DNA from 3 places in the Pseudomonas sp. AMR01 genome. Region 1 is predicted to be linked to each of the others. Evidence: riboswitches for the same ligand, from Rfam matches in the RefSeq annotation. Region 1 holds a riboswitch; each other region holds the start of a gene.
The links. Region 1 has a riboswitch for cobalamin ahead of cobO (cob(I)yrinic acid a,c-diamide adenosyltransferase). Riboswitches for the same ligand answer to the same signal wherever they lie in the genome.
Positions count from the first base shown of each region.

Region 2: another riboswitch for cobalamin. It lies ahead of Q7C20_RS20960 (CbtB-domain containing protein); the one in region 1 lies ahead of cobO (cob(I)yrinic acid a,c-diamide adenosyltransferase).
Region 3: another riboswitch for cobalamin. It lies ahead of Q7C20_RS18840 (ABC transporter substrate-binding protein); the one in region 1 lies ahead of cobO (cob(I)yrinic acid a,c-diamide adenosyltransferase).

Region 1 is NZ_JAUTYR010000008.1:124,115-134,116, reverse strand. Features, by position in the region: gene bluB (5,6-dimethylbenzimidazole synthase) at 1-46, opposite strand, end outside; gene Q7C20_RS10350 (cobyrinate a,c-diamide synthase) at 43-1,434, opposite strand; gene cobO (cob(I)yrinic acid a,c-diamide adenosyltransferase) at 1,431-2,042, opposite strand; cobalamin riboswitch at 2,122-2,370, opposite strand; gene Q7C20_RS10340 (PQQ-dependent sugar dehydrogenase) at 2,470-3,783, shown strand; gene Q7C20_RS10335 (C40 family peptidase) at 3,915-4,457, opposite strand; gene Q7C20_RS10330 (C40 family peptidase) at 4,602-5,246, opposite strand; gene hda (DnaA regulatory inactivator Hda) at 5,460-6,164, opposite strand; gene Q7C20_RS10320 (AI-2E family transporter) at 6,367-7,440, opposite strand; gene Q7C20_RS10315 (DUF2066 domain-containing protein) at 7,507-8,547, opposite strand; gene purM (phosphoribosylformylglycinamidine cyclo-ligase) at 8,891-9,949, shown strand; gene purN (phosphoribosylglycinamide formyltransferase) at 9,949-10,002, shown strand, end outside.
Region 2 is NZ_JAUTYR010000029.1:36,956-46,957, forward strand. Features, by position in the region: gene cobN (cobaltochelatase subunit CobN) at 1-2,938, opposite strand, end outside; gene cobW (cobalamin biosynthesis protein CobW) at 2,942-4,003, opposite strand; cobalamin riboswitch at 4,096-4,296, opposite strand; cobalamin riboswitch at 4,338-4,553, shown strand; gene Q7C20_RS20960 (CbtB-domain containing protein) at 4,648-4,836, shown strand; gene Q7C20_RS20965 (CbtA family protein) at 4,848-5,540, shown strand; gene Q7C20_RS20970 (cobalamin biosynthesis protein) at 5,537-5,929, shown strand; gene cobM (precorrin-4 C(11)-methyltransferase) at 6,000-6,746, shown strand; gene nfuA (Fe-S biogenesis protein NfuA) at 6,966-7,550, opposite strand; gene metH (methionine synthase) at 7,874-10,002, shown strand, end outside.
Region 3 is NZ_JAUTYR010000022.1:56,232-66,233, reverse strand. Features, by position in the region: gene Q7C20_RS18860 (aldehyde dehydrogenase family protein) at 1-560, shown strand, start outside; gene Q7C20_RS18855 (sensor histidine kinase) at 852-1,868, opposite strand; gene Q7C20_RS18850 (RAD55 family ATPase) at 1,878-3,356, opposite strand; gene Q7C20_RS18845 (hypothetical protein) at 3,353-3,787, opposite strand; cobalamin riboswitch at 3,906-4,100, shown strand; gene Q7C20_RS18840 (ABC transporter substrate-binding protein) at 4,212-5,222, shown strand; gene Q7C20_RS18835 (FecCD family ABC transporter permease) at 5,219-6,223, shown strand; gene Q7C20_RS18830 (ABC transporter ATP-binding protein) at 6,220-6,984, shown strand; gene Q7C20_RS18825 (GNAT family N-acetyltransferase) at 7,220-7,717, opposite strand; gene Q7C20_RS18820 (hypothetical protein) at 7,714-7,938, opposite strand; gene Q7C20_RS18815 (DUF1203 domain-containing protein) at 8,003-8,479, opposite strand; gene Q7C20_RS18810 (alpha/beta hydrolase fold domain-containing protein) at 8,915-9,883, opposite strand; gene Q7C20_RS18805 (TspO/MBR family protein) at 9,883-10,002, opposite strand, start outside.

The sequences.
Region 1 (10,002 bases):
GGTAGACGGCGTCGCGGTCGGCTTGAGGGAAGGCGTTGTCGGTCATGGCCCTATCGCGGGCAAGCCCGCTCCCACAGTTGACCGAGTTGAAACACCCTCCAGTGTGGGAGCTGGCTGGCCTGCGATGGCGGCCTCCCGATCAGGCGCAAACAATGCGGCCACAGCAGCCGGATTCGACGGAAAATAAAAGTGCACATAGGAAGCCGTCATCCGCCCCTGCCGATAAACCGATTCGGCACCGCGCCCGCCATTCGGGCTCACGCCACGGGCAATCGGCTCCCACTCGGTGCTGGTCAGCGAATGGTGATAGGTGTGGCCACGCAATACACCTTCCGGCAGCTCGACGCTTTGCAGCGCCAGGGCCGCCAGTTTTTTCTGCATCACCGCATCGCCTTGCAGCAGGCCAACCAGCTCGGCGCGGGTACCGTCGACATCGGTGAGCGAATCGAGCAGATAGAGCATGCCACCACACTCGGCCAACAACGGTTTGCCGGCGGCGTGATGGGCGCGAATCGCATCGAGCATCGGGGTATTTTCCGACAGCGCCGTGTGGTGCAGTTCCGGGTAACCACCGGGCAGATAGAGGCTGTCGGCGTCGGGCAACTCGCGGTCGTGGATCGGCGAGAAGAAGTGCAACTCGGCGCCCATTGCCCGCAACAGGTCGAGGCTGGCGCCGTAGGTGAAGGCGAAGGCCTCGTCGCGGGCCACAGCAATGCGCACGCCCGTGAGCAACGGCTCGGCCTTGATCACTTCCGGTACGGCAAAGGTCACCGGCGGCGGCACGGCGACTTCGCAACTGCTGCCCAGCGCTTGAGCGGCGGCGTCCAGGCGCATGTCGAGGTCATTTAGCTCGCTGGCTTGCACCAGGCCCAGATGACGGCTGGGCAATTCGATCCCGGTTTCTCGAGACAATGCGCCGTACCAGCGCAAGCCTTCAGTGAGGCTGCCTTCCAGCAGTTGCGCGTGGCGCAGGGTGCCGACGCGGTTGGCCAGCACGCCGGCGAACGGCAAGTCGGGTTGATAACGCGCCAGGCCCAGGGCCAGCGCGCCAAAGGTCTGAGCCATGGCCGTGCCGTCGATCACGCCGAGTACCGGCACGCCGAAGTGGCGCGCCAGGTCAGCACTGGACGGCGTGCCGTCGAACAGGCCCATCACGCCCTCGATCAATATCAGGTCGGCCTCGCCTGCGGCTTCCCACAGCAAGCGGCGGCTTTCCTGTTCGCCGACCATCCACATGTCCAATTGATACACCGGCGCACCGCTGGCGCGCTCGTGAATCATGGGGTCGAGAAAGTCCGGCCCGCATTTGAACACGCGCACCTTGCGCCCCAGGTTGCGGTGCAAGCGCGCGAGTGCGGCGGTGACGGTGGTTTTGCCCTGGCCGGACGCCGGTGCGGCGATCAGGACAGCCGGGCAATGACGGGGCTGATTCAAAGTTCGACGCCCTTCTGTGCCTTGATCCCGGCTTGGAACGCGTGCTTGAGCATGCCCATTTCGGTGACGGTGTCGCCCAGCTCAATCAGCTCAGGTTTGGCGCCACGGCCGGTGACCACCACGTGTTGCATCGGCGGGCGGGCTTGCAGGTCGCTGAGCACCTGGTCGAGGTCGAGGTAGCCGTGCTTGAGGGCGATGTTCAACTCGTCCAGCACTACCATGCCGATGGCGGGGTCTTGCAGCAGTTCGCGGGACACGACCCACGCGGCTTCGGCGGCGGCGATGTCGCGCTGGCGGTCCTGGGTTTCCCAGGTAAAGCCTTCGCCCATCACATGGAAACGTACTTGTTCGGGGAAGCGACGGAAGAACATCTCTTCACCGGTGCTGTGGCGGCCCTTGATGAACTGCACCACGCCGCACTGCATGCCGTGGCCCATGGCGCGGGCGAGCATGCCAAACGCCGAGCTGCTCTTGCCTTTGCCGTTACCGGTGAGCACCAGCAACAATCCGCACTCGTTGGGGGAATTGGCGATGCGCTCGTCGATCACGGCTTTTTTGCGCAGCATGCGCGCCAGGTGGCGTTCTTCGCGGTCGGGGGAATCAGTCATGGCAGCTCTCCGTTGGGGCTGGACAAAAACGGCGGGCAGGAAAAAGACAAAAACAGACAGCCAAGCATCGCCCACCGTGATGCTGTTGGATGATCCAGGCCGGTCTCCGGGCTCATGAGTGGCGCTCTCGTGGAGAGGGCAACCGACGATGCGCCTTCCCATATCGCGTGCGATACAGTGGCAAAAAGCACCGTTTTCACTCATTTACCGTTGCGGGGGCAGCGCCGGAGTTGCGGCAGCACTGTGTACAAGTGCGCTCACTCACCGGCTTCCCTGTTTCACTCTGTCGACCCACGGGCCACAGAGCACCTGGAACAAGCCGCGAAGGTTAGTGGGTTGGGGGTGGAGCGTCAATTAAAGCTGGCCTTGCACTTGAACCATCCCACTGCCGCACTCCTCTACCCTTACAGGTATTCAGGAGAAAACCATGCATAAAACAAGACTTGCCTTACTGATCATGGTCGCCGGCACCCTCGCCGCCTGCGGTGAAAGCTCTACCTTGCAGGTGTCCGACGGCACCGGGCCTTCGCCCAAATTGCCGGAGCCGAACAAAACCCTGATCCCCACCGTGAACATCGCCCCGGCAATTGGCTGGCCTGATGGCATGAAGCCGACCGCCGCCGCAGGCACCCAGGTGGCTGCGTTTGCCGAAGGGCTCGATCACCCGCGCTGGTTGTATGTGCTGCCCAACGGCGATGTGCTGGTGGCCGAAACCAATGCACCGCCCAAGCCGGATGATTCCGCAGGCATACGCGGCTGGGTAATGGAAAAGGTTATGGGCCGTGCCGGCGCGGGCGTACCCAGCCCGAACCGCATCACGCTGCTGCGCGATGCCGACCACGATGGTGTGGCCGAAACGCGCACGGTGTTTCTGGAAAATCTGAACTCGCCCTTCGGCATGACCCTGGTGGGCAATGACCTGTATGTGGCGGATTCGGACAAGCTGCTGCGTTTTCCCTACCAACCGGGCGAAACCGTGATCAAGCAGGCCGGTACAAAGGTCGTCGACTTGCCAGGTGGCAGCATCAACCACCACTGGACCAAAAACGTGGTGGCGAGCAAGGACGGCAGTAAGCTGTACGTGAGCGTTGGCTCCAACAGCAACGTTGGCGAGAACGGCCTGGCGGCCGAAGAAGGTCGGGCGGCGATCTGGGAAGTGGACCGTGCCACGGGCCAGCACCGCATTTTCGCCTCAGGCCTGCGTAACCCCAACGGCATGGCCTGGGAACCACAAAGCGGCAAGCTGTGGACCGCAGTGAATGAGCGCGACGAGATCGGCAGCGACCTGGTTCCGGACTACATCACCTCGGTCAAGGATGGCGCGTTCTATGGCTGGCCATTCAGTTACTACGGGCAGCACGTGGATGTGCGGGTAAACCCGCAGAGCCCGGACCTGGTGGCCAAGGCGATTGCGCCGGATTACGCCGTGGGCCCGCATACCGCATCGCTGGGCCTGACGTTCGCCGAGGGCAGCAAACTCCCTGCGCAGTTCAGCAACGGCGCGTTTATCGGCCAGCACGGTTCGTGGAACCGCAAGCCGCACAGTGGCTACAAGGTGATTTTCGTGCCGTTCGAAGGTGGCCAGCCTAAAGGGCAGCCGGTGGATGTGCTGACCGGGTTCCTCGACAAGGACGAGAAAGCCATGGGCCGGCCGGTGGGCGTTGTGATTGATCAGCAGGGGGATTTGCTGGTGGCAGATGATGTGGGGAATAAGGTGTGGCGGGTGTCGGCGGCTAAGTAGCCGATTTCAAGCACAACACAAAGCAAATGTGGGAGCTGGCTTGCCTGCGATAGCATCGCCGCAGTGCAACTGAGACACCGAGTTGACTGCATCGCAGGCAAGCCAGCTCCCACACTGGTCTCTGTGTGCCTTTACGGGTTGCGCGCCAGATTGGCCGGCAACACGCGCTTGGCGCTCAGGTAGGCATTCTGCCAATACGCCTTGGACAAGGTGTCCAGCTTCACCGTACCGCCCGTCTGCGGCGCATGCACAAAGCGGCCTTCGCCCACGTAGATCCCGGCGTGGCTCACACGAGAACCGCCACCCGTGGCAAAAAACAGCAAGTCACCGGTTTGCAGGTTTTGCTCGCTGACGTCTTGCGCACGCATCACGATCAGTTCACGGGTGGTACGCGGCAGGGAGATCCCGGCGGCGTCGCGGAACACAAAACCGATCAGGCCGCTGCAATCAAACCCGGAGTCCGGCGTATTGCCGCCCCAACGATACGGCGTGCCGACCAGGCCCAGCGCGCGAAAGAGCACGTCTTCAGCCGCAGGCGAATAGTTTTGGACGGAATAGTTGAACACCGGCTTGGGCTTCACTGCTACGGGAGCAGCGGGCGGCGGCGGACGGCTTGAGCAGGCGCTGAGGAGCGCGGCGCAAACGAGAAGAATGAGGCGGGCCGAGTTCGACATGTGCAGAACAATCCTGGTCTGGATGCGGCTTTCGCTGCCGAAGGCTGAAAACCAGAACGCGCAAGCAAAGCTCGCGCGAACGGATTCCAACAATATCCAGGGATTCTAGCGCTTACACATCAAACTTCAAGTATCACTTTAACTTTACTTACTAGCGGTAACCGTCGTCGGGGCCATGGCGAGTGCGCGCTTGGCTTCAATGAAGGTTTTGCTCCAGTAACTGTCACCCAGGTTGTCGACGCGAACACCACCACTGCGACGGCTGCTGGAGTGGATAAACTGGTTATCGCCCAAGTAGATACCGGCGTGGCTGACACGGCCACGGCCTGCTGTACTGAAGAAAAGCAGATCACCGGGCTTGAGGTTGTTGCGTGCGACCAACGGTGCATCCACGTTGATCATTTCGCGGGTCGAGCGCGGCAGGTTCATGCCGGCTTCTTCACGAAACAGGTAGCCGATAAAGCCACTGCAGTCGAAACCGGCTTCAGAGGTACCGCCGAAACGGTAACGGGTACCGATCAGGGACATGCCGCGTTCAAGAATGCTGTCAGCCAGAACGGGAAGCTGGTAAGGCTTGCGACCAGCAAAGTTGACCAATTCTTTTTCGGTTGCCCGTTCTTCATTGTAAAGAGCTTCCTGATAAACAGAGGAAGACTGCGATGCAACGAATTTGGCTTGGGATTGTTGTTGGCTTTTTTGCTGCTCGACCACCTGCTGAGGGTGGGAGGCGCAACCAAACAAAAGGGTTACAAGTGCGAGAGGCACGAGGGGTGCGAAGCGATTTAGCATGGGCACGACCGTGGCTGGTATGTAAAGAAGCCGAGACTATGCCCACTATCAGATCGATTTGCAAATTCAATCGTGATCTATGTGACTTCTGGTTTGAACGATGACATCTAAGCCCTTAACTCCCCATTGATGGCATTTGCGTGGCAATACCGGCCCAAACGCAGGCTTTCTGGCACCTGAAATTTGCCGAAAGCCCCGGTTTGACTGGGCTGGCTACCAGCCGAGAGTTTCTTTCAGGAAGGGAATGGTGAGCTTGCGCTGGGCCTGCAACGAGGCCTGATCGAGCTGTTCGAGCAAGTCGAACAACGCGCTCATGCTGCGGGTGCCACGTGTGAGGATAAAGTGCCCGACTTCGTCAGTCAGGTGCAGGCCGCGACGGGACGCGCGCAATTGCAGGGCGCGCAATTTGTCTTCGTCAGACAAGGGGCGCATCTGGAAGATCAGTGCCAGGGTCAGGCGCGACTTGAGGTCAGCCAGCTTCACCGGCAGCTCGCGCGGCGAGGTGGAAGCGGCAATCAACAAACGTCGGCCGCTGTCGCGCAGGCGATTGAACAGGTGAAACAGCGCCTCTTCCCACTCCGCCTTGCCGGCGATGACTTGCAGGTCATCAAGGCAGACCAGTTCGTATTGTTCGAGGTGGTCGAAAATTCCGATACCGCGATCCATCAACTCGGCCAGCGGTAGGTAAACCGCCCGTTCACCCATCTGCTCAAAGCGCAGGCATGCTGCCTGTAACAGGTGGGTACGCCCCACGCCGTGCTTGCCCCACAGATAGATCAGGCTTTCAGTCCACCCGGCGTCGGCTTCGCAGAGCCGCTCGACATAGCCGAGTGCAGCGGCATTGGCGCCTGGGTAGTAATTGATGAAGGTGGCGTCGTCACGCAGACGCACACCCAAGGGCAGCTGAATCGGTTTCATGCTGACTGAACGGCTCCAAACGAGCCGTTGGTGGCCTCTGTGTAAAGTTTGCAAAGTTTATACCCGTGACGCTGGGCGCACAATGCAACAGACCGCAAGCAAAATCAAAGGTTTGCGTTACTTGGGGCGATTTGCGCAAATAGCCTTGCCGCCTGCCCCAGAAACGACAAACCCGGCCGGAGCCGGGTTTGTGATGCAAAGGTTACAGTTTGGGGTCTTCGACCCCGGCGTACGCATCCGAATGCTTGTACAGATCATGCAGATGGCGCAGCAGCACCATGATCACCGCCGCCACCGGCAGAGCCAGCAAGATGCCGGTAAAACCGAACAGCTCGCCGCCAGCCAGGATCGCAAAGATCACCGCCACCGGGTGCAGGCCAATCCGGTCGCCGACCAGCAACGGCGTGAGCACCATGCCTTCCAGCGCCTGGCCCACCATGAACACCGCGACAATCCCGAGCATCGGGTACAGGTCGCCGCCAAACTGGAACAGCCCCGCCACCAACGCGGCGCCAATACCAATCACGAACCCCATGTACGGCACGATAGCGGCCAAGCCTGCGATCAAGCCGATCAATAGACCCAGCTCCAGCCCAATCGCCATCAAGCCTGCGGCATAGATAATCCCCAGCGCCAGCATCACCAGCAATTGACCCCTCACGAACGCGCCGAGCACCTCGTGGCACTCCTCCGCCAGCGAGACGACTTGCTCCTCACGGTCGCGCGGCAGCAGGCTGCGGATCTTGGCCATCATGATGTCCCAGTCGCGCAACAGGTAGAACGCCACCACCGGAATCAGCACCAGGTTGGTCAGCCAGCCAATCAACGCCAGGCTGGACGCCGTGGCTTGACTGAGCACCACACCGACAATATCGGTGGTCTGGCCCATGTGCTCGCTGATGGCCGCCTTGACCTTGTCGAACTTCCAAAAACCATCCGCCAGCCCCAACTTGGCCTGGGCCCACGGCATGGCCGTGTGCTGCAACCAATCAAGCATCTGCGGCGCCAGTTCATACAGACGGAACAGCTGCTTGGCCAACATCGGCACCAACACCAACACCAGCGCAGTGATGATCATGGTAAACAGGGCAAACACCGCCACCACGCCCCAGGTGCGTGACAGGCCGGCTTTCTCCAGGCGATCCACTACGGGATCGAACAGATAAGCGAGCAGCAACGCCACCAGAAACGGCGTCAGGATCGAATGCAGCAAGAACACAAACACGCACAGCAGGACAATCCCGCCAAGCCACACCCAACGACGCGTATCCGCCATATACCACTCCTTCTGATTATCTATTGCCCACTTCTATATATAGAAGGAAGACCACTCACTTCTTACTTACCAGCGAAAACGCAGTTGCGCCTGAGGCTCGGGAGCGGCAGGCGGCTGAGTGCCGTCCGCTACCGGTGGCTGAGCAGGCGCCTCACCTGCAGGCACCTCCGTCAGCTTGGCCAGGCTCAACTGAGTGCGTAACTGATCGGCGCTGCCGTTGACGCGATACACAATCCGATTGCCATCCACGCGCTGCGGCTGACCGCCAAACGGCTCCAGCAGATGACCCAGCGCGGCATAGCGCTCCAGGGTCATGCCCTGTACTTCGAGCAATTGTTCAGTGGTGACGCCCGGTTTGACCGCAAAACGCGGCGCCAGTTTTTGGCTGACCGCCAGCATCACCGCGTCAGCGACCGCGCCGGTGTCGGCACCTTGCGCAGTGCCCTGCTCGCTCTTGTCGCCCAACCACAGGCGCCATTTGGCCTGCCATTGGCTGCCTTCCTGGCGAGCGTGAACCGCGAGCAAGGCGTCGGCGCCGTAGCGCTCGGAAGCGGCGCGCAGTGGCGTGGCATCTGCGCTTTCAAGATTAGGCGCAGTGGCCACAACCTGCTCCTGCAAGTCGCCCAGCGGCAAGCGCAACGGCAAACCACGGTGCTGGGCTGCGCGACGCAGGGCTTGGGCAACCGCCTGGCCGTCACCGATCAAGCTGCTGCCTTCGGTGGAATCGTTCAGCCACCAGCCGAGGATCGATGGCCGATTGCTGCCCCAAATGGACAAGCCCGCTTCGCGCAACGCGCGGTCGGTGCTGACGGGGTCGAAATCCACTTGCAGGCTTTCCGGTGGTCCGGCGTCGTAGCCGTATTGGCTGATGATTTGTTGCGGGTCTTTGCGGATTGCCGCCAGGCCTGGCCCCTCGGCGGCCTTGGCGTCGCCCGTCAGGCGAATCACCAGGGTTTGCACGGCATGCTGGGTGGCTTGGTCGCGCTCTTGGGGCGACTGGCTGCTGACCGGTTCAAGCACTTGATAGAGGCCATTGAGGGTTTCGGCATGACTCGCCAGGCTGACAAAGGACAAGCAGCCTACAAAAAAGAATTTACACAGACGCATGGAAGATTCCCGAACGACAAATTTAGCGGCTGGAACAGACCGCGTGAACTCGGCTTGGCAAGGCTGTGACAGCAGCGACCGGTAAAACATTCACGGGGTCCTGGTAAGTTTTCATACTGTCATAACGATAGCGGATTCAAGGCTATACCTTAATGGGTGCCATGGCAGACCCAATCAGCATTTTTTTAACCTATATGGCCCTGCCCGTCGGCCCGAGGATGGCCGCTGCCCCTCAAGCCTGATAAAATCGCGCGCCTTCGCAGACCGTCAACGGCTGAGCCTCTTCAATGAAAGCCCCGCCAGCTCGGTCGTTACCCAGAAATCCCCCCTAAAGGCCTGGATCATGAGCAAGCAACCCTCCCTGAGCTACAAGGACGCCGGTGTAGACATCGACGCCGGTGAAGCATTGGTCGAACGCATCAAGAGCGTCGCCAAGCGCACTGCGCGCCCCGAAGTCATGGGCGGCCTGGGCGGTTTTGGCGCCCTCTGCGAAATCCCGGCCGGCTACAAACAGCCGGTTCTGGTCTCCGGCACCGACGGCGTGGGCACCAAGCTGCGTCTGGCGCTGAACCTGAACAAGCACGACAGCATCGGCATCGACCTGGTCGCCATGTGCGTCAACGACCTGGTGGTGTGCGGCGCCGAGCCGTTGTTCTTCCTTGACTACTACGCCACCGGCAAGCTCAACGTCGAGACCGCAACCCAGGTTGTGACTGGCATCGGCGCTGGCTGCGAACTGTCGGGTTGCTCGCTGGTTGGCGGTGAAACCGCTGAAATGCCAGGCATGTACGAAGGCGAAGACTACGACCTGGCCGGCTTCTGCGTTGGTGTTGTAGAAAAATCCGAAATCATCGACGGCTCCAAAGTCGCTGCCGGTGACGCCCTGCTCGCGCTGCCATCCTCCGGCCCGCACTCCAACGGTTACTCGCTGATCCGCAAGATCATCGAAGTGTCCGGCGCCGACATCGAAACCATCCAGCTCGACGGCAAGCCGCTGACCGACCTGTTGATGGCCCCGACGCGCATCTACGTCAAGCCACTGCTCAAGCTGATCAAGGACACTGGCGCAGTCAAAGCCATGGCCCACATCACCGGCGGCGGCCTGCTGGACAACATCCCGCGCGTGCTGCCAAAAGGCGCCCAGGCGATTGTTGACGTAGCAAGCTGGACGCGCCCTGCCGTGTTCGACTGGCTGCAAGAAAAAGGCAACGTCAACGAAACCGAAATGCACCGCGTGCTGAACTGCGGCGTGGGCATGGTCATCTGCGTGGCTCAAGAGCACGTGGACACCGCGCTGAACGTACTGCGTGAAGCAGGCGAGCAGCCTTGGGTCATCGGCCAGATCGCGACTGCTCCGGAAGGCGCAGCTCAGGTTGAACTGAAAAACCTCAAGGCTCATTAATGTCTGCGACCTGTGATGTCGTGGTGCTGCTTTCCGGCACCGGCAGTAACTTG
Region 2 (10,002 bases), on a different contig from region 1:
CCGCCTGCACCGCCGCATCAAACAGGCGGATCAGGTTGGCGAACGCATCGCGGAAGAACCCGGACACCCGCAGCGTCACGTCAACACGCGGGCGGTCGAGCAAGCTGATCGGCAGGATTTCAAAATCATCCACGCGCTGGCTGCCCGTCGCCCACACCGGGCGTACGCCCATCAGCGCCATCGCCTGGGCGATGTCGTCGCCGCCGGTGCGCATGGTGGCGGTACCCCAAACCGACAAACCGAGTTGGCGCAAGTGGTCGCCGTGGTCCTGCAAATGCCGTTCAAGAATCAAATTGGCTGACTGGAAACCGATCCGCCACGCCGTGGTGGTGGGCAGGTTGCGCACATCCACGCTAAAGAAATTGCGCCCGGTGGGCAGCACATCCAGGCGACCACGACTCGGCGCGCCGCTTGGCCCGGCCGGCACAAAACGCCCGCTCAGGGCATCCAGCAACCCTTGCATCTCTGCCGGGCCGCAGGCATCCAGACGCGGCGCGACGACGATGCGCAGGCTTTCGATCACCGCCTTCACGTCTTCCCAACCGGGTTCTTCCAACTGCTCAAGCGGCCCTTCCAGCGCCTGCTCGATCAAACGCGCGGCGTACAATTCCAGGCGCTCGCGGGTATCGCCGGCGGTGCGCCACAACTGCGCGTCAATCTGTTGCAGTACCTCGGGACGGCGCCCGGTCCAGGGCTCGGCCAGCGCACAGTCCAGCGGATCAAAACCCAGCTGGAATGCCTTGGCCAACACCCGCAGCAAACTCGATTGCGGGCCACGCCCGTCGCCACGGGGGATGCGCAGCAAGGCGAGCAAGGTGTCGATGCGCAAGCGGCCTTCGGGCGACTCGCCGAAAATATGCAGCCCGTCGCGGATCTGCGATTCCTTCAAATCACACAAATAGGTGTCGAGGCGCGGCAGCCAGATGGCGGCGTCGGCGTCGCTGTCCATTTCAAGCTCTGCGTCGATGCGGGTTTCGCGCACCAGCTTGAGAATGTCTTTTTGCAGCTCAAGGGCACGTCGCGGGTCGAGCAACTGCGCCTCGTAATATTCATCGGCCAACAGCTCAAGATCACGCAGCGGGCCATAGGTTTCGGCGCGGGTGAGCGGCGGCATCAAGTGGTCGATGATCACCGCCTGAGTGCGGCGCTTGGCCTGGGCGCCCTCGCCCGGGTCGTTGACGATAAACGGATAGATATTCGGCAAAGGCCCCAGCAGCGCGTCGGGCCAGCAGTTTTCCGACAGCCCAACGCCCTTGCCCGGCAGCCATTCGAGGTTGCCGTGCTTGCCCACGTGAATCACGCCGTGGGCGCCGTAGGTGTGGCGCAACCAGAAGTAAAACGCCAGATAGCCGTGGGGCGGCACCAGGTCCGGGTCGTGATACACCGCGCTGTGGTCCACCTGATAACCGCGCGCCGGTTGAATGCCGACAAAGGTCAGGCCCAGGCGCAGGCCGGCGATCATCATGCGGCCATCGCGGCACATAGGGTCGTTTTGCGGGTTGCCCCAGCGCGCTGTCACCGCTTGGCGATTGGTTTCAGGCAAGCGATTGAACATCGCCTGGTAATCGTCCAGGCCCAGGCTTTGGTGGCACGGACGCAAGTCGAGGCTGTCCAGGTCGTTGGTCACGCCGCCAAGCAAGTCGTGGATCAGCGCGGTGCCGCTGCTCGGTAAAACATCGGGCACCGGATAACCTTCAGCCTGCAGCGCACGCAGGATATTCAGCGCCGCCGCCGGCGTATCCAGGCCCACACCGTTGCCGATGCGACCGTCGCGAGTCGGGTAGTTGGCGAGGATCAGCGCGATGCGTTTGTCGGCATTCGGCACCCGCGCCAGCTCGACCCAACGCCGCGCCAGTTCGGCAACAAAATCCATACGCTCGGGCGCAGCGCGATAGCACACCACGTCCGACTGGCTGCGCTCACTGCGCCAGGCCAGGTCCTTGAAGCTGATCGGCCGGCTGATGATGCGCCCGTCCAGCTCCGGCAAGGCAATGTGCATCGCCAAGTCACGCGGGCCGAGGCCTTGCGCACTGGCCTTCCAGCCGGGCTCATTGTCTTGGGCGCAGATGGCCTGGATCACCGGAATATTGCGACGAAACGGGCGCACATGCGGCGCTTCGGGGCTGGACTGGGCGAAGCCGGTGGTGTTCAGAATCACCGCTGCCTGCACGTCATCCAGCAGGTCCTCGACCACCGTGAGGCAACCGGGCTCTTTTAAACTGGCCACCGCGATGGGCAACGGGTTAAGGCCCGCCGCCTGCAAGCGTTGGCAAAACACGTCGATAAAGCCGGTATTGGCCGCCTGCAAATGCGAGCGGTAGAACAGCACGGCGGCCACCGGGAACTCGGGGTTCCAATCCGCTTGCCAATCATTCAAGCGAGCGTCGGCTTTACGCGGGTGATAAATCGCCGTGCGCGGCAGGGTGCGCGGTTCGGCCCAGGCATAGTCGCGACCCAGGTATTCACTGGCCAGGCAGCGATAAAAATCCAGAGCATTGCCCATGCCGCCCTGGCGCAGGAAGTGCCACAGGCGGTCGCGCTCAGCCACACCCACTGTGCTCAAAGCGCTGAGTTCCGGGTCGGGGCGATCACACCCCGGCACGAGGATCAACTGCACGCCGCGCTCGGCCAACTCCACCAGGCGCTCGATGCCGTAACGCCAATAGCCGATGCCGCCATGCAGCGAAATCAGGATGACCCTGGCGTGGCGCAGCACCTCATCGACGTAGAGGTCGACCGAAGCGTGATTCTGCACCTGCATCGGGTTGGCCAGGCGCACGCTGGGGTAGTCGTCGGGCAACTGCTGCGCCGCTTCGGCGAGCAGCGCCAGGCTCGAATCACCGCTGCACAGGATCACCAGTTCAGCGGGGGTTTGGCCGAGGTCGGCAATATTGTCGTCCGCGACAAAACCACCGGGCTGAGTCCTGAGCAGGTGCATGGGTTAAACGCTGAGCGCGGCGCGCAATTGCGCTTCAAGGCCCACCGCATCCAGCTCTTGGCCGATCAGCACCAGGCGCGTGATGCGCGCTTCGTCAGCGCCCCAGGCGCGGTCGAAATGCTTGTCGAAGCGCGTGCCCACGCCCTGAATCAACAGGCGCATCGGCTTGTTCGGGATCGCCGCGAAGCCTTTGACGCGCAGGATGCCGTGCTGCACCACCAGCTGGGTCAAGGCGTCGAGCAGCAGCGACTCGTCAGCTTGCGGCAGGTCGATGGAGATCGAGTCAAACGCGTCATGGTCGTGATCGTCTTCACCTTCGTGGTGATGATCGTGATGGCTGTGGCGCCCGTCGATGTGTTCCTCGGAGCCTGCGCCCAGGCCGATCAACACGTCCAGCGGCACGCGACCGCTGCTCGCTTCGATGATTTTCACCGCTGGCGGCAATTCTTCAGCGACTTCCAGGCGCACGCGGGCCAGGTCTTGCGGGCTGATCAGGTCGGATTTGTTGAGGATGACCAGGTCGGCGCTCGCCAGTTGGTCGGCGAACAGCTCGTGCAGCGGCGATTCGTGGTCCAGGTTCGGGTCGAGTTTGCGCTGAGCGTCTACTTGATCCGGGAACGCGGCGAACGTGCCAGCGGCTACGGCCGGGCTGTCGACCACGGTAATCACCGCGTCAACGGTGCAGGCGCTGCGAATTTCCGGCCACTGGAAGGCTTGCACCAGGGGTTTTGGCAGGGCCAGGCCCGAGGTCTCGATGAGGATGTGGTCGAGGTCACCGCGACGCGCCACCAACTCGCGCATCACCGGGAAGAACTCTTCCTGAACCGTGCAGCACAGGCAACCGTTGGCGAGTTCGTAGACGCGGCCGTTGGCTTCTTCTTCGGTGCAACCGATGGAACACTGCTTGAGGATTTCACCGTCGATGCCCAGCTCGCCGAACTCGTTGACGATCACGGCAATGCGACGGCCCTGAGCGTTGTCGAGCATGTGGCGCAACAAGGTGGTTTTACCCGAGCCGAGAAAGCCGGTAACGATGGTGACGGGGAGTTTGGCCAGTGTTTTCATCGGATGCCCTTTGGGGCGGGCATACGGGACGATAGGCCCTGCGACAGCGCGCAGCAGCTGATTTCGTCACCGGATCACCCCGCCCGGTTAAAGTAGAAAATCGGTCACGAGGCAGGTCTCCTGGCTTGGGGCTTGCGGGTCTCTCGACCGGCGCCGGCTGCGCCTTCCCGCCGTAGTGGCAGTGGCGTGGCAGTCAGTTAAACCCTTCACAGTTGCGGGGGCAGCCACGGCTTGAACCGTGTTCCCTTCTTAGCTTCGACCTCGGTCGAAGAACCTCGAAGGTGCAAGGCTACAGGTGCTCGGTCAGTTTGACTACCGCCGCTCTGCATGCTTTCCTACCCGCCTTGTTTCGGGTGCCCTTCACAGGGTGAAACGGGAAACCGGTGACTCATGTTCACACGACAGTCCGGTGCTGCCCCCGCAACGGTAAGCGAGCGAAACGTCATATCCACTGTGCCCCTTGGGCATGGGAAGGCGACGTTTTCAGGCTGACTCTCCCGCAGAGCGCCCCTCGCAAGCCCGGAGACCGGCCCGAAAAAATCAGATAACAAACCCGCGGTGGGCGGGCGCTGTTCGAACCCTGCGTGCCCGGCTCGCGGGGTCTTATGCGCCTGCGTCACCCTGAAACCCAGAAGGGACGCGCCATGTCGATCATCAGTAGCACCTCGCACACCGCCAGCAGCACCGCCACCTTGAGCCAACGCCTGACCGCCGCCATCGGCGCGTCGATCCTCGGCGCGTGCCTGGTGTATTTCGCCGGTTTCTCGCACATCGAAGCGGTGCACAACGCCGCCCACGATACTCGCCACAGCGCCGCGTTCCCGTGCCACTGAGGCCTGTCGACATGATCAAGCGCATTGCCCAGACCGCAGGTTTTACCGGCCTGCTCGCCGCCCTGTTGCTGACCCTGCTGCAAAGCTTCTGGGTCGCCCCTTTGATTGTGCAGGCGGAGACCTTTGAAAAGGCTCCGGCAGCGCATGAACATGCCCCTGGCGCAGCGGCGCACACTCACGACGCCCAAGCTTGGGAACCGGAAGACGGCTGGCAGCGCGTGCTGTCGACCACCGGCGGCAACTTGGTGGTTGCCGTGGGCTTTGCGCTGATGCTGGCTGGCCTTTACACCTTGCGCGCGCCAACCCGCGCGGCCCAGGGCCTGTTATGGGGCTTGGCGGGTTACGCGACCTTTGTTTTGGCGCCCACGCTGGGCCTGCCGCCTGAGTTGCCGGGTACCGCCGCTGCTGATTTGGCACAGCGCCAGGTCTGGTGGATCGGCACCGCCGCGTCCACGGCTGCCGGTATCGCGTTGCTGGTGTTTGGCCGCGGCTGGCTGTTGAAAGTGTTGGGCGTGGCGATCCTGGCGGTGCCGCATGTAATCGGCGCGCCGCAGCCTGAGGTGCATTCGATGCTGGCGCCGGAGGCACTGGAAGCGCAGTTCAAGATTGCCTCGCAGTTGACCAACGTGGCGTTCTGGCTGGCCCTGGGCCTGATCAGCGCCTGGCTGTTTCGCCGCAACCGCGACGGTCAATACTCGGCATGACCCTGGTGGTCGGCCTGGGCTGCCAACGGGGTTGTGACGTTCACACCCTGCTGGCGCTGTTTGACGCCGCCCTCGCCGAGGGCGGTATTGAGCGCTCGCGCATTACCGCCCTGGCCAGTATTGATCGCAAACAGGATGAGCCGGGGTTGCTCGCTCTGGCCGAACACCTGAGCCTGCCCTTTCAATGTTTCAGCGCAGAACAACTGGCCCCCTATAAGGGCCGCCTGAGCCACACATCCGACGTGGCGTTTGCCCACACCGGCTGTTACGGCATCGCCGAAAGCGCGGCCCTGGCCCTGGCTGAACACCTCTGCAACGCCCCTTCGCGGCTGCTGATCACCCGCAAAAAAACCGCCCAGGCCACCTTTGCATTGGCTTGCGCAGGCTAAAATCCCGATAATCAGTGCGCCCGATCATGAGCACTTTTCATGCTCGCCCGTTTTTCGACAGGAACCCCCCATGACCGTCTACTTCATCGGCGCCGGCCCCGGCGATCCGGAATTGATCACCGTCAAAGGCCAGCGGCTGATCCGCAGCTGCCCGGTGATCATTTATGCCGGCTCACTGGTGCCGGCGGCGGTGCTGGAAGGTCATCAGGCGCAACACGTGGTCAACAGCGCCGAACTGCACCTGGAACAGATTATTGAGCTGATCAAGGCGGCTCACGCCAACGGTCAGGACGTGGCGCGCGTGCACTCCGGCGACCCGAGTCTGTATGGCGCGATTGGTGAACAGATTCGCCACCTGCGGGCGCTGGGCATCCCGTTCCAGATCATCCCGGGCGTTACGGCGGTGGCAGCCTGCGCGGCGCTGCTGGAGGCCGAGTTGACGCTGCCCGACATTGCCCAAAGCGTGATCCTGACGCGCTATGCCGATAAGACAAGCATGCCGGCAGGTGAGGATTTCGACAGCCTGGCGCGTCACGGCACCACCATGGCGATTCATTTGGGAGTTAACCATTTGGAGAAGATCGTCGCTGAACTGCTGCCGCATTACGGCGCGGATTGCCCGATTGCCGTGGTGCACCGCGCGACCTGGCCGGATCAGGACTGGGCTGTCGGCACCTTGACGGATATCGCGGCGAAGGTGGCGGCGAAAGGGTTTCGGCGCACGGCGTTGATCCTAGTTGGCCGAGTGTTGGCAGACGACAGTTTCAGCGAGTCCTCGCTGTACCGCGCAGGCCACGCTCACCTTTATCGCCCCTGAATAAGCAATGGCATGAATGCAAAAACCTGTGGGAGCGGGCTTGCCCGCGATGGCGGTGTATCAGTCCATAATTCAATCATGGGTAAAACGCTATCGAAGGCAAGCCAGCTCCCACAGTTGAGCTGTTTTGTTAGATAGATTGTGTAAGGTATTGAATTTCAGGCATAAAAAACGGCGCTCACGGGGCGCCGTTTTTTATGTTCGCAGTGAACACCTTACTCAGTAGTAGGCGTTTTCTTTCTGCGTGTGGTCAGTCACGTCGCGTACGCCCTTGAGCTCCGGGATGCGCTCGAGCAGGGTGCGCTCGATGCCTTCACGCAAGGTCACGTCCGCCTGGCCACAGCCCTGGCAGCCGCCGCCAAACTTGAGCACGGCGATGCCGTCATCCACGACGTCGATCAAGCTGACCTGACCGCCGTGGCTGGCCAGCCCCGGGTTGATCTCGGTTTGCAGGTAGTAATTGATGCGCTCGTTGACCGGGCTGTCAGCGTTGACGTTCGGCACCTTGGCGTTGGGGGCCTTGATGGTCAGCTGGCCGCCCATGCGATCGGTGGCGTAATCGACTACGGCGTCGTCAAGGAAGGCTTCACTGAAGTTGTCGATGTACGCGGTGAAGCTTTTCAGCCCCAGGGCGGTGTCTTCAGGTTTTTCTTCGCCGGGTTTGCAGTAGGCAATACAGGTTTCTGCGTACTGGGTGCCGGGCTGGGTGATAAAGACGCGGATGCCGATACCCGGGGTGTTCTGCTTGGACAGCAGGTCAGCCAGGTAATCGTGGGCGGCGTCGGTAATGGTTATGGCAGTCATGGAAACTCCTCACAGGCTTGGCGGGAGTTTACGCCAAATTGTTGCGCAGGTACAAAGTCCTAGTGTTTTTGTCGGGTTATTTTTGGATGCTTATCCGTTGGTGCGTTAGGCCTGATATCGGTTCGGCTCTTTCAGCGGGTCACTTTGGCGAGAGCCCCAAATGCCGGCCCAGCCGAAAGGTCTGTGCCCAACAGTTGTTGCGCTTGTCACGGCAAGCCGCCACAACAACATGAGCGATATTCATGCAAAACCTGTACATGCTCTAATTTGGCACAGGTTTGCTATGATTCACACCCTCCGAAATGCCTGACCAGAGTAGTCCCATGTCCGATCGTAGCGCTCGTCTGCACGCCCTTCATCAAGCCCTCAAGGAACGCATCCTGATCCTCGACGGCGGTATGGGCACGATGATCCAAAGCTACAAGCTGGAAGAACAGGACTACCGTGGCAAACGCTTTGCCGACTGGCCCAGCGACGTCAAGGGCAATAACGACCTGCTGGTGATCACCCGCCCTGACGTGATCGGCGGCATCGAAAAAGCCTACCTGGATGCCGGCGCCGACATCCTCGAAACCAACACCTTCAACGCCACCCGTGTGTCCATGGCCGATTACGGCATGGAAGAACTGGCCTACGAATTAAACGTCGAAGGCGCACGCCTCGCACGCAAGGTTGCGGACGCCAAGACACTGGAAAACCCGGCCAAGCCGCGTTTCGTCGCCGGTGTGCTCGGCCCGACCAGCCGCACCTGCTCGCTGTCGCCGGACGTGAACAACCCCGGCTACCGCAACGTGACCTTTGACGAGCTGGTGGAAAACTACACCGAAGCCACCAAAGGCCTGATCGAGGGCGGCGCCGACCTGATCCTGATCGAAACCATCTTCGACACCCTCAACGCCAAGGCCGCGATCTTTGCCGTGCAAGGTGTGTATGAAGCGCTGGGCTTCGAACTGCCGATCATGATCTCCGGCACTATCACCGACGCCTCCGGCCGCACCTTGTCGGGCCAGACCACCGAAGCGTTCTGGAACTCGGTTAGCCATGCCAAGCCGATTTCCGTGGGCCTGAACTGCGCCTTGGGAGCCAGCGAGCTGCGCCCGTACCTGGAAGAACTGTCGAACAAGGCCAACACCCACGTTTCTGCGCACCCGAACGCCGGTTTGCCCAATGAATTCGGTGAGTACGACGAACTGCCGTCGGAAACTGCCAAGGTCATCGAAGAATTCGCCCAAAGCGGCTTCCTGAACATTGTCGGCGGCTGCTGCGGCACCACGCCGGGCCACATTGAAGCCATCGCCAAGGCCGTAGCCGGTTATGCGCCGCGCGCGATCCCGGACATTCCCAAGGCGTGCCGCCTGTCGGGTCTGGAGCCGTTCACGATTGATCGCAGCTCGCTGTTCGTCAACGTCGGCGAACGCACCAACATCACCGGTTCCGCCAAGTTCGCCCGGCTGATCCGAGAAGACAACTACACCGAAGCCCTGGAAGTCGCCCTGCAGCAGGTGGAAGCCGGCGCCCAGGTGATCGACATCAACATGGACGAAGGGATGCTCGATTCGAAGAAGGCCATGGTGACCTTCCTCAATCTGATTGCCGGCGAGCCGGACATCTCCCGTGTGCCGATCATGATCGACTCCTCCAAGTGGGAAGTGATCGAGGCCGGCCTCAAATGCATCCAGGGCAAGGGCATCGTCAACTCCATCAGCATGAAGGAAGGCGTGGAGCAGTTCATTCACCACGCCAAACTGTGCAAGCGCTACGGCGCGGCGGTGGTGGTGATGGCGTTCGACGAAGCCGGCCAGGCCGACACCGAAGCGCGCAAGAAAGAAATCTGCAAACGCTCCTACGACATCCTGGTCAATGACGTCGGCTTCCCGCCGGAAGACATCATCTTCGACCCGAACATCTTCGCGGTCGCCACCGGTATCGAAGAGCACAACAACTATGCCGTCGACTTCATCAACGCCTGCGCCTACATCCGCGACGAACTGCCGTACGCGCTGACCTCCGGCGGCGTGTCCAACGTGTCGTTCTCGTTCCGCGGCAATAACCCGGTGCGTGAGGCGATTCACTCGGTGTTCCTGCTGTATGCGATCCGCAACGGCTTGACCATGGGCATCGTCAACGCCGGCCAGCTGGAAATTTACGACCAGATTCCCGCCGAGCTGCGCGACGCCGTGGAAGATGTGGTGCTCAACCGCACCCCGGAAGGCACCGACGCCCTCCTCGCCATCGCCGACAAGTACAAGGGCGACGGCAGCGTCAAGGAAGCCGAGACCGAAGAGTGGCGCGGCTGGGAAGTGAACAAGCGCCTGGAGCATGCCCTGGTCAAGGGCATCACCACGCACATCGTCGAAGACACCGAGCTGTCGCGCCAATCCTTCGCGCGCCCGATCGAGGTGATCGAAGGCCCGCTGATGTCCGGCATGAACATCGTCGGCGACCTGTTCGG
Region 3 (10,002 bases), on a different contig from region 1:
AGGCCGGTGTGGCAGAGGCCTTCACTGCCAAATTCCTCGAGGCCAGCCGCGCGCTGGTGATGGGCGACCCCACTTCGGCCGCCACTTACATCGGCCCAATGGCCCGCTTCGACCTGCGCGACGAGCTGCACGGCCAGGTCCAGGCCACGATCGAAGAAGGCGCGACGCTCTTGCTGGGCGGCAATAAAGTGCCCGGCGCCGGCAACTACTACGCGCCGACCGTGTTGGCCGACGTCACCGACCAGATGACCTCGTTCAAACAGGAACTGTTCGGCCCGGTGGCCTCGATCATCACCGCCCGCGACGCCGACCACGCGGTGGCGCTGGCGAATGACAGCGAGTTCGGCCTGACGGCGAGCATCTTCACCACTGATTCAGCGAAGGCGCGTGATATTGCCGATCAGCTGGAAACCGGCGGGGTGTTCGTCAACGCGTACAGTGTCTCCGACCCTCGGGTGGCGTTTGGTGGCGTGAAGAAAAGCGGGTTTGGGCGGGAGTTGTCGCACTTTGGCGTGCGGGAATTCTGCAATGCACAGACGGTGTGGCTGGATCGCAAGTAAGCCGGAAACGGCTGCTTTGGCTGACTGATTCCATCATGCCAAGCGGGCTTGCTGTGGCGAGCGGGCTTGCCCCGCGTTGGGCTGCGGAGCGGCCCCAGAACCTGACAATGCGGTCTGTCTGAACGAGCGCGGTGGCCTTGAAGGGGCCGCTTCGCAGCCCAACGCGGGGCAAGCCCGCTCGCCACAGCAAGCCCGCTCGCCACAGGAAGCCCGGCTGCTACAGGAAGTCCGGCTGCCACAGAGACAGCCTGCTCACCACAGGAAAGCTGCTCAGCAGAGTAATCCTGCAGGTCACAACAGCGGCAGCCTCACCACAAACTCACTCCCCTTCCCATGGCCCTCGCTGGTGGCGGTTACTTTGCCGCCATGGGCTTCGACCAGTTCGCGAACCACGGTCAAGCCAATCCCAAGCCCCGAGCCGTTAAACCCGATGGCATGGTCGTCTTGCACATACGGGTCGAAGATGTACGGCAGCGATTTAGCCGATACGCCAATGCCGTTGTCGCAGATGCTGATCTTCAACGTCTGCGCCTCAACCTTTGCAGACAACTCAATGCTGCCCGCCACTTGGGTGTACTTGGCAGAGTTGGCCAATAGGTTATGCAGAATCTGCGCGAGGCGAATGGGGTCACCGCTGACCATCACCACACCCTCCGGCAACTGCGCCGAGAAATGCTGCTGTTTGGCGTGCATTACCGGGCTACAGGCATCAATCGCGTCCCTCAGGATTTGCAGCATGTCGACGTCACGGCAGTTGATCCGCAGCTTGCCCGTACTCACGCGGGACACGTCCAACAGGTCATCGACCAACTGCGAAATATGCTGCACTTGCCCCTCGATCAGCTCGCGCATCCGCGGTAGCTGGTCGCTCGGCAGCCGAACCATGCGTTCGGCGATCATGCTGATCGGCGTCAACGGGTTACGCAGCTCGTGCGCCACCATCGCCAGGATGCTTCTCTGCTGGCCCAGCGCACTTTCAGCCGTGGCCTGCAGGTCTTGGGCGCTGAGCGCAGCGATGACCAACTGCGCATTCGCTTCGCGCAGCTCCTGGTACAAGCGTTGTTCCTCCAGACGCGGAGGCGCTGCCACGTCGGATTGCGCCAAAAGCATCGCCAGCACCAGTTGCTGATTGGCCTCGATCACTTCCTCGATGTGCTGAGTGTCCACCAGACGATCGCTGGCATCCGTGAGTTGCTGTTGCAGGGCGGCCAATACGGCGCGGGCTTCAACGGTTTTTTGGCCAAGCAGGAAGAGTTCGTGGGCCGCAGTGTTCAGCGCACGCTCATTCTTGCCGCCGTTTTCACTCATGAGTCAGGCTCATACATGTTTATCTCCTGTCACTGCAATGGCGGGCACCTGCCTGGTAGGCCGACCACCCAACAACCCCTCCTGCTCGGGCAGCATGTCGCGAATGTGCAGGCCGTTGTCGTCGATGTGGTACTGGCGCAGCTCGTCGGAGTGGGCGCTGGCGCGCACCTTGACCACCGCCATAATGCGCAGCAGACGGCTCTCGACCTCGATATAGCGCTGCACGATGATCGCGTCGGTCAAAAAGGCGGTGCCATAAGGGCTGAAACGCAGGTCGGTGTAGCGGTCTTCCAGCTCCGAGGTCATCAATACGCTGACCCCGGCCCCGGTCAGCGCGGTGACCATGCGCGACAGCGACTCGCGAAAATCTGCGCGAAAGGTCGGCGCAAGCGCCAGTTCAAAGCCCGACAGCGAATCAATCACCACACGCGTCGCCTTCAAGCGGCTGATTTCGCTGAGCAGCAATTGCACAATTTCATCGATGGACAGGTCCGGCGCGCGGCTGTCCACCAAGCCCACCTGATCGTTCTTGATCAACGTCGCCAATTGAGGGCTTTGCGAATGGTTGGGGCGTTGCTCAAACACCGCAATCACCCCGGTTTCCCCATTGCGCGCGCCTTCGGCCAAAAAGGTCGACGCCAAAATGCTTTTGCCCGAACCCGAAGGCCCGGCCACCAGCAACGAATAGCCCCGAGGCAGGCCGCCGCCGAGCATCTCATCGAGTTTCGGCACGCCCATTTTCAGCCGTTTGATCGGGAACGTCGGCGGCGATTCAACCGACGGGTCGCGCGCAGCCGGCGGGAATACCTCAATGCCCGAGGTGGCAATACGGAAGGTGTGCAGGCCCGGCAATGTTGGCTGGCCACGCATCTTCATGATTTCCATCTTGCGCACCATCGAGTTGCGCTCGACGCTTTGGCGCAGCCAGATCAAACCGTCGGCCACGGTGAAAATCGGGTTGGTGTCGGTTTCGGTGAAATATTCGCCGATCAGGAAGGTGGTCGCCTGCCAGGTGGTCATCAACATGCCCAGTTGCTGAACGAACTGCGGCAAGTTGTTGTTGGGGTTGTCCTGAGTCTGGCTGGCCAGCACCACGGAGCGGAACGAGTCGACAAACACCAGCGCCGGTGAATATTTCTCCACCTCACTGACAATGCGCCGCAATACCTCATCCAGGTCGCCTGCCAGTGTGTCGCTGGCCAGGTTGATATAGCGAACTGAATGGTTGATCGTCTCACTGTCGAAGAAATCGAATTGCTGCTGATAGCGCAGCATTTTCAGGGGCGGCTCACCGAGCACGGTAAAGAACAGCGCCGGACGCTCCGGCGTCGCCAGGGCAAACATCATTTGATGCGCGAGGGTAGTTTTGCCGCAGCCAGGCGGGCCGGCGATCAGGTTGAACGACAACTCCGGCAAGCCACCGCCCAGGACCTCGTCCAGTCCTGGCACGCCCGTGGCCAGACGGTTGATAGTCACTTTGGTGCTCATGGCGAAATTTCCTGCGAAGAGGTGTCGCTCGAAGAAGGCAGCCACACGTCAGCAAGCAAACGCGCGGTGAGTGAGGGCCCGATCAGCGTGGTCAGTAGCTCGTAGAGGGTCGTCAGCAACGCCTCACCGAAGAACAGCGCATCGGTTTGGTTTTGCTCCACGAGTACGGATTTGAGGGCCATCAGGTCCATCTTGGCCAGCACACTGTCATAGGTGCGGGCCAGGCGTGGATGGTTAGAGACGCACAAATGGAGGCTGCGGCGGTACAGCGCGGCAACGCCCTGCTGGCCGATGATGGGGGCAAGTGCAGCGCCCATATCCTGCAAAATCGACACAATCGCCTCGGCGATGCTTGCAGTGTCAGCGTGCGGACCAACACGGTGCGCCAGAGAAGCTACGATCCGGCGGCTCTCTTCGCTAAGCGTGGGCATGACTGACTAATATCTGATGAACAGTCCCTTAGCCTACACCCTATATCAGCAGATAGAGACCCCGCAGGCTGAAGCAGCTGGTTTGCGGGCCTATGAGGCTCCCCCTGCCCGGCCCGATCGACTACCATACCGCGCCGGTTCCCAAACGGGACTAATAGGGAATTCGAAACGCCGCCCGCGACGTCAATCGAAACTGCCCCCGCAACTGTAGGTGCTGAGCCTGCTCCAACACGCCACTGAGCCTTGCTCGGGAAGGCCGGAGCGCGGCGACGACGCATCAGTCAGGAGACCTGCCGGCCCAGTAACTCACTAACCGGCGGGGTGTCCGGGAAGGACGTCCTCGCCTGCCACAATCGCAGTGTTTGAGGGTGGATTTCCCAACCGTACCTCCCCAGCTTCACGTACGGTCCACGGAGATTTCCCCATGCTGCCACGCGTTACCGCCCTGCTCACCGGCCTGGGCTTCTGTGCCCTGGCCCACGCGGCCCCGACTCACTACCCGCTGACCGTGCAGAACTGTGGCAGCACGTTGACCTTCCCGGCAGCGCCAGCGCGAAGCGTCACCATCGGCCAGGCCGCCACTGAAATGCTCTACGCACTGGGCGTGGCCGACAAGGTGGTCGGCACCTCGCTGTGGTTCAACAGCGTGCTGCCCCAATTCAAGGCGCAGAACGACAACATCGCGCGCCTGGCTGATAACGAGCCCAGCTTCGAAGCCGTCATCGCCAAGCGCCCGCAACTGGTGGCCGCCGAGCTGGAATGGGTGGTGGGCCCGCAAGGCGTAGTGGGCACACGCGAGCAGTTCCACGAGCTGAAAATCCCCACCTATTTGCTGCCCTCCGACTGCGAAGGCAAGGACAACCTGGTCGGCGCCGACGGCACCCGGCTGGAGCCGTTTCGCATCTCGACGATCTACAAGAGCATCAGCCAACTGGCCGAGATTTTCGACGTACAGGGTCGCGGCCAGCAACTGAACGACGAACTCAAGGCGCGCCTGGCCAACTCCGTCGCCACCGTGCACAGCAAAGGCCTAAAACAGGCCAGCGCACTGGTGTGGTTCTCCAGTTCCGAGATGGCCAGCGACCCGTACGTGGCGGGCCATAAGGGCATTCCGCAATTCATGCTCGAAACCCTCGGCCTGCACAACGTGGTGCAGTCGGATGAAGAGTGGCCCGCCGTCGGCTGGGAAACCATCGCCAAGGCCAACCCTACCTTCCTCGTCATCGCACGCATGGACCGTCGCCGCTACCCGGCCGACGACCATGAAAAGAAACTCGCCTTCCTGCGCAGCGACCCAGTGACCCGCAACATGGACGCCGTCAAACACAATCGCATCATCATCCTCGACGCCCTCGCGTTGCAGGCCAGCATCCGCATGTTTGACGGCCTCGAACAACTGGCCACGGCCATCGACGGCTACGACCTGCCTAAATGATGCGCAGCCTACTCGCCCTCGCGCTGCTGCTGGCGGCCGTCCTCGCCGGCGTCGCTATCGGCGAAACCGCCATCTCGCCACAGGTGGTGCTGCAAGTGCTCGCCAACAAACTCTGGGCCGCCGGGTATGTGCTCGACCCGATCGACGAAGGCGTGGTGTGGAACTACCGCCTGACCCGCGCCCTGGTCGCCGCCGCGTGCGGGGCCGGGTTGGCGACGTGCGGGGTGATCCTGCAGTCGTTGTTGCGTAATCCGTTGGCGGATCCGTACCTGCTGGGCATCAGCGCCGGCGCTTCGACCGGCGCGGTGTTAGTAGCGCTGATCGGCGTGGGCGGCGGTTTGGTTTCGCTGTCGGCGGGTGCGTTTGTCGGCGCCATGGCCGCGTTCGCCTTGGTGATTTTGCTGGCGCGGGCCAGCGGCTCCACCAGCGGCACCGGCCAGGTCATCCTCGCGGGCATCGCCGGTTCGCAGCTGTTCAACGCGCTGACCGCGTTCCTGATCACCAAGTCGGCCAGTTCCGAGCAGGCGCGCGGCATCATGTTCTGGCTGCTGGGCAACCTCAGCGGCGTGCGCTGGCCGTCGGTATGGCTGGCGGTGCCGGTGGCTGTGGCGGGGTTGGCGGTGTGCCTGTGGCACCGTCGCGCGCTGGATGCGTTTACCTTCGGCACCGACTCGGCGGCGTCCCTGGGCATTCCGGTGCGCCGCGTGCAGTTCGTGCTGGTGGGTTGCGCGGCGCTGGTGACGGCGGTGATGGTGTCGATTGTCGGCTCTATCGGCTTTGTCGGGCTGGTGATTCCGCATGCCGTGCGCCTGCTGCTGGGCACCGGGCATTCGCGCCTGTTGCCCGCCAGTGCGTTGGGCGGCGCGCTGTTCTTGATTGCGGCGGATGTGCTGTCGCGCACGCTGATCAAGGGCCAGGTGATTCCGGTCGGTGTGGTGACCGCACTGGTCGGTGCACCGGTGTTTGCGCTGATCCTGATTGGCCGGAGGAATGCGCGATGAGTGTGCTGAGTTGCCGCGGGCTGGGCTTCAAAGTGCGTGAGGCTGAATTGCTGCGCGATGTTCACCTGGACATTGAACCGGGCGAGACCTTGGGGATTGTCGGGCCGAACGGCTCGGGCAAATCCACCCTGCTCAAGTTGCTCGCCGGGTTGCGCGCGCCCGCATCCGGCGAAGTGCGGTTGGGGGGGCGGCGCCTGGGTGATTTGTCCCGCCGTGCTATCGCGCAACAACTCGCGGTTGTGGAACAACAGGCGGATACCGACGACGCCATTCGCGTGTTCGACGCCGTCGCGTTGGGCCGCACACCGTGGTTGTCGGCGCTGAGCCCGTGGTCAGGCGAAGACGACGCCATCGTGCGTCAAGCCTTGCATGACGTCGACGCCACCCACCTGAGCCAGCGGGCCTGGCGCAGCCTCTCCGGCGGCGAACGCCAACGCGTCCACATCGCCCGCGCGCTGGCGCAACGGCCGCAGATTTTACTGCTGGATGAGCCGACTAATCACTTGGATATTCAGCATCAATTGGGCATTTTGAAAGGCGTGCAAGCGCTGCCCGTGACCACCCTGATTGCCCTGCACGACCTGAATCAGGCGCTCACCTGCGATCGTTTGGCCGTGCTCGATCGCGGGCAATTAGTCGCGCTGGGCAAACCGCTGGAAGTGCTGACACCGCAGAGGTTGCAAGACACCTTCGGCGTGCAGGCGCACTACCTGACAGACCCGTTCGACGGCGCGCAAATACTGCGGCTGCGCCCCAACTAACGGCCTGACCACAGACTTCCAAAACACCATAGCTCAAATGTGGGAGCTGGCTTGCCTGCGAAGACGGCCGCACTGCCGAAAAAATATTGCCTGACCCACCGCTATCGCAGCATAGGCATCTACATAACTTTTAGAGGCTGGCGAATCTCTCTGTGGCGAGCGGGCTTGTCCCGCGTTGGGCTGCGTAGCAGCCCCAGAACCAGCCACTACGAAGTGTCTGATACACCTTGGGAACCTACAGCACCCGCTGCATATGGGTCGTCCGCCACACCGGATCAGCTTCGATGTCGGCAATATCGAACCCCTGCCGAACCCAGAAATCAACCGCCCCAGGCAGAAATGGATGAGTGTGCAGGTACATCACCTCAACCCCATCCGCCCGCGCCATTCCCTCCAGCGCACGATACAACTCACCCGCCAAACCCGAACGACGAAACGGCGGGAGCACAAACAGCCGCACCACTTCCACCGTCTTTCGACCCTGGTAATCAAGCTGGGAAAATCGCCCGTCATACGGCAAATAACCGACAGCCGCGACGATCTGATCCTCATCACAGACGACGAGAAATTTCCCGCCACCCCCAAGATAGACCGCCTCAAAACGCGCTAAATCATCCGGCATTCCAGCGGCGCTGAGCTTCGGAAAAAGCTCGGCACGGGCCTGCAAGACAAAGGTCAACACGTCAGGAATATCGGCGCCAGTGGCCGCCCGAATCACAGGCCGCACGCTCATATAACCTTCACCTCGGTAATACCCACCACTTCTGCCTGCGCAAGCACCGCCTCCGGCATCGCATCCGGTGGGGGCATGATCAAGCCGTTTTCGGCGTCACCAAAATGCAGCGCCAGCAGATGCATCGCGGCCTCATGCACGGCCAATTCAGACTGCTTGAGCTCAAACACCTGGGTGCGGGGCTGGCCATTGAACCGGTAATGCAGAGTGAATTCGCGCATGGTGAAGTCCTTGTGATGAAAGTAGAACACCTGATCAACCCGACTCAATAATCAGCTTTTAAGTTCAACTCCCCCAAGCCCGATCCACCCGCCCCGAATAACACCCTTGCTTCGCATTGTGCACATGAAGGTAACTGACCTGCGGATCAGCCAGCATCCGCTCAATCACAGGCTCCATCACCCGCCCCTCCACCACCTCCGCGTCCAGCATCATGCCCTCTTGCGAAAACGCCCGCAGCGACAGCAACCGCACGCGCATGACCTCAGGCACCTCATTTACCGCATCGTAGGCCTGTGTTGCCCACTCCCGAATGAAAATCGCGTGGGACGCGCGGTACGGCGTGTCAGCAGGCTGGCACACATGGTTGAGCAGCAACACCGTTTCGCCCACCTCGGCGTCCTTCATTTCTATACGATCAGGAAAGCCTGGCTTACAGTCGACGCGATAACGCCTGATGCCACGCGCGGCGAGTTCAGCATCGGGCAGGCCAAACAGTGGGCGGAAAGGGTCCGGGGCGAGGCCGGTGATGCGCAAGTTCATGAGGAGTGCCTCTTGAGGTAAGTGCCTATCAGGCAGCAACCTTGGCATCGGTGACTATCCGGTTCTTGCGACGAAATTTAAATAGCTTCAAGGTCGTCAGATAGAACAGGCGATAAGCACTCTGTGGCGAGCGGGCTTGCCCCGCGTTGGGTTGCGAAGCGACCCTGAAAGGAGGAATGCGGTGAGTCAGATGCGCCTCGGTCGCTGGTTATGGGGCTGCTTCGCAGCCCAACGCGGGGCAAGCCCGCTCGCCACAGGGGCAGTATTCGACCTTAACGGGCTGGTATCAGCCATATACCGCCGATGTCCAAAGACCTGAAAAGGGCTGGTATTTAGAGTGGTGGCAAGCGGCCCGCTAAAAAGGGGGGCTGCTGCCACGAACATTCATTGACCACACGGAAGAAATCTACGGGCTGACGTGCTGTGCGTTTGGGGCTACCTCCCAAAATCCTGCGAGGACTTCCCACCCGCATAAAAAGCATCGATCTGCTGCGTGATCCAATCATGGCCATACCGCAACACCTCCGCGCCCATCGCCACCGGAAAATGGATAAACCCATGAGCAGCCTCCGGCAGCAAATGCGCTTGCGCCGACGGCCACCGCTCAGCCAGCAGCAGCGTGTCATCCTTCAACGGGTCCAGCGCCCCCACAAACATCAGCGCCGGCGGCAGCCCCGTAAAATCACCGTACAACGGCGACAACGGCGCCTGCTGACGCGCTTCATCACTCAACCCCGGCGTCAGCATGCGCAGTGCCTCAACCATCCCAGGCCCGTCCAGTACCAGAGTGTCCGGCCCTGCCGTACGCACGCTGGGCGTGCCGGTCAAATCGTAAACGCCGTAATACAGCACCGCCCCGCTCGCCCGTGCGAGCAATTCAGGCCATTGTTTCAGCGCCAGCAACGTCGCCGCCGCCAGGTGCCCGCCTGCCGACTCACCGACGACAATCACCGGCAACTGCGCAAACTCGGGCTCACTCAGCAACCAACGCGCAGCCGCCAAACAGTCCTCCATCAACCCCTCAACCGGCGTATCCACCGCCAGCCGATAATCCACCGACACCACCACCACGTCGCAAGCGCGCACCATGCCCAGGTTCAGGTCATCGTCCATTTGCGCATTGCCAACCACCCAGCCGCCGCCGTGGATATCCAGCACCACGCCCTTGGCTTCACCCTCTGGCCGCAGGATACGCACGGGCACTTGCACGCCGCCCACGCTGACCAGCCGGGTTTGCGCCGGGTGTTGTTTTCTGACCTTTTGACGGACGCGCAGCAGCGCCTGAATCAAGCGCGGCGTGACGCGGTTGCGAATTTTAAAACGCGGCATCCACGCGAGTTTTTTATTGAATGCGCGCATCTGCTCCAGCTCAGGCTCGCTGGCAGGCCAGGTTTTATGGGCCATCAACGGTTATTCCGCAAAATCGAAAAATTCAACGCCGCCGCCACACTCAGCCACACCAGATACGGAAACAGCATCAAACCCGTGATCAAATCCAGGCGCACGGCCAGCACCACCATGGT